Regions from separate parts of the Paenibacillus sp. LjRoot56 genome, predicted to be linked through region 1. Evidence: a T-box and tRNA genes for the amino acid it is inferred to sense, from the RefSeq annotation. Region 1 holds a T-box; the other regions hold tRNA genes.
What was found. A T-box is a leader RNA that pairs with one kind of tRNA and senses whether it is charged. The one in region 1 lies ahead of tyrS (tyrosine--tRNA ligase), so its partner is inferred to be a tRNA-Tyr.
Positions count from the first base shown of each region.

Region 2: it has a tRNA-Tyr gene. The T-box ahead of tyrS (tyrosine--tRNA ligase) is inferred to sense a tRNA for this amino acid. The anticodon was not compared.
Region 3: it has a tRNA-Tyr gene. The T-box ahead of tyrS (tyrosine--tRNA ligase) is inferred to sense a tRNA for this amino acid. The anticodon was not compared.

Region 1 is NZ_CAXURV020000002.1:1,173,031-1,175,338, forward strand. Features, by position in the region: gene ACSQ8O_RS17665 (transglycosylase domain-containing protein) at 1-694, opposite strand, end outside; T-box leader at 822-1,098, shown strand; gene tyrS (tyrosine--tRNA ligase) at 1,150-2,308, shown strand, end outside.
Region 2 is NZ_CAXURV020000003.1:1,202,190-1,204,497, forward strand. Features, by position in the region: gene ACSQ8O_RS24370 (cation diffusion facilitator family transporter) at 1-879, opposite strand, end outside; tRNA gene ACSQ8O_RS24375 (tRNA-Gln) at 1,121-1,192, opposite strand; tRNA gene ACSQ8O_RS24380 (tRNA-Tyr) at 1,203-1,284, opposite strand; tRNA gene ACSQ8O_RS24385 (tRNA-Thr) at 1,362-1,437, opposite strand; tRNA gene ACSQ8O_RS24390 (tRNA-Ser) at 1,456-1,547, opposite strand; tRNA gene ACSQ8O_RS24395 (tRNA-Met) at 1,559-1,632, opposite strand; tRNA gene ACSQ8O_RS24400 (tRNA-Ile) at 1,682-1,755, opposite strand; rRNA gene rrf (5S ribosomal RNA) at 1,812-1,928, opposite strand; rRNA gene ACSQ8O_RS24410 (23S ribosomal RNA) at 2,063-2,308, opposite strand, start outside.
Region 3 is NZ_CAXURV020000007.1:74,693-77,000, forward strand. Features, by position in the region: gene ACSQ8O_RS34935 (thioredoxin family protein) at 1-130, opposite strand, end outside; gene ACSQ8O_RS34940 (VOC family protein) at 159-581, opposite strand; tRNA gene ACSQ8O_RS34945 (tRNA-Pro) at 792-865, opposite strand; tRNA gene ACSQ8O_RS34950 (tRNA-Gly) at 875-946, opposite strand; tRNA gene ACSQ8O_RS34955 (tRNA-Leu) at 989-1,068, opposite strand; tRNA gene ACSQ8O_RS34960 (tRNA-Lys) at 1,088-1,163, opposite strand; tRNA gene ACSQ8O_RS34965 (tRNA-Gln) at 1,180-1,254, opposite strand; tRNA gene ACSQ8O_RS34970 (tRNA-Trp) at 1,265-1,338, opposite strand; tRNA gene ACSQ8O_RS34975 (tRNA-Tyr) at 1,351-1,432, opposite strand; rRNA gene rrf (5S ribosomal RNA) at 1,522-1,638, opposite strand; rRNA gene ACSQ8O_RS34985 (23S ribosomal RNA) at 1,746-2,308, opposite strand, start outside.

The sequences.
Region 1 (2,308 bases):
CGGCTAAATAAGCGGCTTGTGCAATATTCAATTTGGCTAAATCATCGATATTGAACAGACCTTTGGCAGCGGCTTTAATGCCGTAAAGATTATAACCCGTTGCTCCATTGCCGTATGGGATTTTATTTAGGTAAGCAAGTAAAATTTCATCCTTCGACATGATGCGTTCCATCCGAAGTGCAAGCAGCAACTCTCTTGCTTTACGGCCGTCATCGCGATCAAGTGTGAGGAAAACACGTCTAGCTAGCTGTTGCGTAATTGTACTTCCACCGGTTTGCACTTCTTCATTCAGAAGCTTCTGTGTGACTGCACGGTAGAGACCACGGAAATCGATGCCGCGATGATTGTAGAAATCTTTATCCTCAATGGCGAGGACGGCGTCTAACAAGTTCTGCGGGATGTCTTCGAGTTGGGCAAGACGTCGATCTTCTTCGGTTCGTAATTGTCCAATCACAGCATCATCATTGAAGTAGGCGAACCCTGTGATGGCATTCTCTTGCATTTGTTGTCGAATCGCATCTTCGCTGCGGATAGGATCTTTTTTAACTAGTGCACTTACATATCCGAAAGCGGCGGATCCACCTAGCAGGCCAGCCAAAAACACACAAATAATGGCCCATTTTAATGAAATTCCAATTACTTTAAATGTCGTTCTAACCCAGGGACGATTCCATTTCGCGAAAAAATTACGCATAAGTTCCAATATCCTCCTTACATGACCCCTAATAGTATACCATAATTGCACCTTTTGCGGTAATGCTGATGGGAGAAAGGTTCAGTTCTAGGTTTGACAACCATCAGATTCCTGTGTTATAACAAGTACAAATGCGTTGATGGATCAGCAGTAGGTAGCTTGTGGATGCTTTCAGAGAGCCGGTGGAGGGTGCGAACCGGTACCTGCAGGTTAGTGAATTACGGTCTTGAGCAGTAAATGGGAACCTGCAGGAATGTGCCTGCACAAGTAGTATTTACCGATTAAACCTCGTTATCGGTTCTTGAGTGAAAATAGCACGCCGTGCCTACGACTTCCGTTATAGATGTACGTAACTGCTGTTTTAATTAGGGTGGTACCGCGAGTCAAGTCTTCTCGTCCCTTTGGGATAAGAAGGCTTTTTTGTTTTTTCATTTCATAATAAAGGATGGTTGTACATGAGTATTCTGAAGGATTTAGAGTTTCGCGGTTTGCTGCATCAAATTACGGATAGAGAAGGTTTAGACAAGAAGCTGAGTGAAGAGCGCGTTGTCCTGTACTGCGGCTTTGATCCGACAGCTGATAGCTTGCATATTGGCAGTTTGCTTCCCATTTTAACATTGCGAAGATTCCAGCTTGCTGGACATGTTCCTTTAGCTTTGGTAGGCGGTGGGACGGGGCTTATTGGTGATCCGAGTGGTAAGGCGAATGAACGTACATTGAACGGACCTGAAGTCGTTGAGGCATGGTCTCAAAGTATTAAAAATCAGCTCTCACGTTTCCTTGATTTCTCAACTGAAATTGAAAACAGTGCTGAGTTAGTGAACAATTACGATTGGTTAGGCTCCCTGAACGTCATTGAATTCCTACGCGATGTAGGCAAAAACTTTACAGTGAACTACATGTTGGCTAAGGATTCAGTGGATTCTCGTATTACGAAAGGGATTTCGTTTACAGAGTTTAGTTACATGATTCTTCAATCCTATGATTTCCTGAAGTTAAATGAAACGAAGAACTGTTCCGTTCAAATTGGTGGAAGTGACCAATGGGGGAATATTACGGCTGGACTTGAGCTTATTGGCAAATCAACAGATCGCCGCGCTTTCGGTGTGACATTGCCACTTGTTACGAAGAGCGATGGGCAGAAGTTTGGTAAAACGGAAGGCGGAGCTATTTGGCTGGATGCAAGCAAAACTTCACCGTATCAGTTCTACCAATTCTGGTTAGGAACTGCGGACAATGATGTTATCCGATTCCTAAAATATTTCACATTTGAATCCCAGGAAGAAATTGAAAGACTTGAAGCTGAAGTAGTTGCACAACCAGGGAAGAGAGAAGCTCAGAAAGTGCTAGCTCGCGAAGTTACGAAGCTCGTACATGGGGGAGAGGCGCTAGAGAGTGCGCTTAATATCACATCTGCCTTATTCAGTGGGGATATTCAGTCACTATCACGTGTTGAAATTGAAGAAGCGTTCAAGGATGTACCTTCAACAACATTAGAGCAAGACGATGTCGCGTTGATTGATCTTCTTATTTCTGTGGGAGCAGCACCATCCAAACGCCAGTCGCGTCAAGACATTGAAAGCGGAGCCGTAACAGTGAACGGCGTGAAGGTGA
Region 2 (2,308 bases), on a different contig from region 1:
TTCTATGTGAATATGCACATACGATATGTTATGAAGTTCATGAATTCGATTTTCAATATTTTCGGTAATGTCATGGCTTTCGCTTACGTTAAGCTCATGGTCTACACCAATGGTCACATCGACTAGTTTATTGTTTCCATGGATACGGGCTTTGATATCAATGACCTTCTCCACCCCGGGGACGTCACGAATGGTTTGTTTAATGGTTTGAAGCTCAGCATCATCAAACCCATCCGTAAGAGCATGAGTAGAATCTCGGAAAATATCCCACGCTGTTTTACAAATAATAACTCCGACAAGTAAAGCTGTTAATGTATCCAGCCAAGGTAGACCAAATTGAGAACCAACAATACCAATAAAGGCACCAATACTGACAAACGCATCCGATCGATTATCTTGTGCTGCTGCCATCATGGCATTACTATTTATTTTCCTTGCCAGACGAACATTGTATACATATACAACGTACATGACAATCGCACAAAAAACAGCCGTCCATGCGGCAACCATATCGGGAGATTCGATACTCGGAGAACGAAACTTAATAAATGCTTGATAGAGAACCTGAATTCCTACCGCAAACATAATAAAAGAAGCGATTAAAGCGGCTACCGTCTCAGCTCGATAATGACCGTATCTATGGTCTTTATCAGGTGGTTTTCGTGATATTTTCAGCCCGACTAAAACAGCAATTGATGCAATAATGTCTGTAGCGTTATTTAAACCATCCGCGGAAAGCGCTTCGGACTTGGTTATGTACCCTATGGTTAATTTTAAAGCTGATAAACATATATAAGTAATAATACTTAACCAAGCACCTTTTTCACCTTGCTTGATGTCATCATACAAATTTTCTATTGTTCCCACCTCACTATCCATGTCGAAGACAATCATACTCGACATAATACGTGTGGGTCTAGAGAAACAGTGTTGTCCAAGTCCTTAATAGTAGGATCCAAACAACTAATTTGCATAAGGTGAAAAGTATAGGCTTGATTCAAGTTTTCTACTTAAAACCATTAGTAAAAACAAAAAAAAGCCTTATATCAAGGCTTCATTGTTTGCAACTTGTACAACGGGTGATCTATCAAGTTGAGCTAATGACTTATGAAAAAAAGAACTGGGGATCAAGGATTTGAACCTTGGCATGACGGAGTCAAAGTCCGTTGCCTTACCGCTTGGCTAATCCCCATTGTAGGAGATGGAGGCTGATGGATTCGAACCACCGAACTCGAAGAGAGCAGATTTACAGTCTGCCGTGTTTAGCCACTTCACTAAGCCTCCACGTTAAAAAGCTTTACCGGGCCCCGAAAAAGTATTCGGTGTTGCTACAAGGCTTCACTTCATTTTTTGGGGTAATATGGTGCCGTCGAGAGGACTTGAACCCCCAACCTACTGATTACAAGTCAGTTGCTCTACCAGTTGAGCTACAACGGCTTATTACGTTTATACAGATGGCGGAGAGAGAGGGATTCGAACCCTCGCACCACTTACGCAGTCTAACCCCTTAGCAGAGGGTCCCCTTATAGCCACTTGGGTATCTCTCCAAAATAATAAGTAGCGGCAGAGGGGCTCGAACCCCCGACCTTACGGGTATGAACCGTACGCTCTAGCCAGCTGAGCTACGCCGCCAAATGGTCTATCAATCATCATATATAAAAACGTGCTGCTAAGGAATAAGTGGGCCCTAGTGGACTCGAACCACCGACCTCACCCTTATCAGGGGTGCGCTCTAACCAGCTGAGCTAAGGGCCCATATTTGCATTAACTCCTCGAAAGGCGGCAAAAAAAATACCCACTAGGGGTATTCTGCTTGGCAACGTTCTACTCTCCCAGAACCCTGCGGTTCAAGTACCATCGACGCTGGAGGGCTTAACGGTCGTGTTCGAGATGGGAACGCGTGGGTCCCCTCCGCCATCATCACCAAACAGTCAAAGCGTTTGTTTGCGCCTTGAAAACTAGATACGAAACTTCAACGTAAAGTTAGATGTTCTTAGGATTTTCTGGGCCCCAATCAAGTAGTCGGAATTCGCTACAAAGCTTATCTTCACTTGGTTGGGATTAGGTTAAGCCCTCGACCGATTAGTATTCGTCAGCTGCATACGTTACCGCACTTCCACCTCGAACCTATCAACCTCGTCGTCTACAAGGGGTCTTACATACTGGGAAATCTCATCTTGAGGGGGGCTTCGCGCTTAGATGCTTTCAGCGCTTATCCCCTCCGTACATAGCTACCCAGCGATGCCTCTGGCGAGACAACTGGTACACCAGCGGTACGTCCATCCCGGTCCTCTCGTACTAAGGACAG
Region 3 (2,308 bases), on a different contig from region 1:
TGCAAGTAAAAAAGATAACGAGCGTTTTCGCATCGTTAAAATCCTTCAACGCGTATGTTTGTCCATCCGTAGCTGGTAATGAAAAATCAGGCGCTTCATCTCCGAGCGATAAAGTAAAGGTATAAGCCATGTCACATGCCCCTCTCATCCCTGATAAATTATAGTTGGTTCTCCCCAGTGCTTTGGAAAAACTCAATAATTTCACCATTTAGTCCTTTGATAAATGCAATACGCACAGGTGTTGGCGGGTTCACGCCTAGGATCACGTCTTTCGGCTCTACCGTAACGATAGCTCCGGCAGCAACTGCTGCTGCAACTGCTCCATCTACATCATTACTACGTAAAGCAACATGAAAGAAATAGCCTTCTGGAATTTGCTCACCTGTTCCTCCAGCAAAAACCTCCATATAATTCCCATCGCCAGAGTCTAACAGGACCGCGCGCTTATTCCCTTCGCCCCAGTTATTCTTCTCTACAAAGCCTAAACCTTCTGTATAAAACTTGACTGTCGCGTCAAAATCATTCGCTCTGAGTGCAACGTGATGGAAACCGCCGCCGCCTATTTTCGCATTCGTACCCACTTACTTTAGCCTCCTTAGAATTCATACTTTTACTTCATTTCCAGTATACTCGAACAGGCGTGGTTAGAAAATGAGTTACATCAAGGTAACTAAGTAACCAAGGGTAACTCTATGTGAAGTAAGAATGACTGCAACACTTCGGTCAAAAACAAAATGATCACAACAAAAAACCACAATCCTTCATCACTTGATGAAGAACTGTGGTTGATATCGGGACGACACGATTTGAACATGCGACCCCCTGCTCCCAAAGCAGGTGCTCTACCAAGCTGAGCTACGTCCCGAAGATAAAAAGCGGAAGACGGGGATCGAACCCGCGACCCTCGCCTTGGCAAGGCGATGCTCTACCGCTGAGCCACTTCCGCATAGGGGTCCCTAAGCTGCATGAAGCAACCTAGGGACGATGATGCGCGTAGAGGGACTTGAACCCCCACGGTCGCCCGCTAGATCCTAAGTCTAGTGCGTCTGCCAATTCCGCCATACGCGCATGCTGTAAATAAGGCAAATGGTGAGTCATGTAGGATTCGAACCTACGACACCCTGATTAAAAGTCAGGTGCTCTACCAACTGAGCTAATGACTCATGTGTTGTGAAAAAATGGCTGGGGATCAAGGATTTGAACCTTGGCATGACGGAGTCAAAGTCCGTTGCCTTACCGCTTGGCTAATCCCCATTGATCTTATTGGCAGGGGCAGCAGGAATTGAACCCACACCAAAGGTTTTGGAGACCTTTGTTCTACCCTTAAACTATGCCCCTAAATAAGGTATATGGAGGCTGATGGATTCGAACCACCGAACTCGAAGAGAGCAGATTTACAGTCTGCCGTGTTTAGCCACTTCACTAAGCCTCCATAAAGGCAAATCAAATCTTACTAGACAAAAAAAATACCCATGCAGAGAGACTTTAATCTTCGATTAAAGATCCCTATATTAGGTATCTGCTTGGCAACGTTCTACTCTCCCAGAACCCTGCGGTTCAAGTACCATCGACGCTGGAAGGCTTAACGGTCGTGTTCGAGATGGGAACGCGTGGGTCCCTTCCGCCATCATCACCAAACAGTCAAAGCGTTTGTTTGCGCCTTGAAAACTAGATACGAAACTTCAACGTAAAGTTCTTACTTAGGATATCTGAGAGACTTTGACTTACGTCAAAGATCCCTATATATGGTTAAGCCCTCGACCGATTAGTATTCGTCAGCTGCATACGTTGCCGCACTTCCACCTCGAACCTATCAACCTCGTCGTCTACAAGGGGTCTTACATACTGGGAAATCTCATCTTGAGGGGGGCTTCGCGCTTAGATGCTTTCAGCGCTTATCCCCTCCGTACATAGCTACCCAGCGATGCCTCTGGCGAGACAACTGGTACACCAGCGGTACGTCCATCCCGGTCCTCTCGTACTAAGGACAGCTCCTCTCAAATTTCCTACGCCCGCGACAGATAGGGACCGAACTGTCTCACGACGTTCTGAACCCAGCTCGCGTACCGCTTTAATGGGCGAACAGCCCAACCCTTGGGACCTACTTCAGCCCCAGGATGCGATGAGCCGACATCGAGGTGCCAAACCTCCCCGTCGATGTGGACTCTTGGGGGAGATAAGCCTGTTATCCCCAGGGTAGCTTTTATCCGTTGAGCGATGGCCCTTCCATTCGGTACCACCGGATCACTAAGTCCGACTTTCGTCCCTGCTCGACTTGTAGGTCTCGCAGTCAAGCTCCCTTATGCCT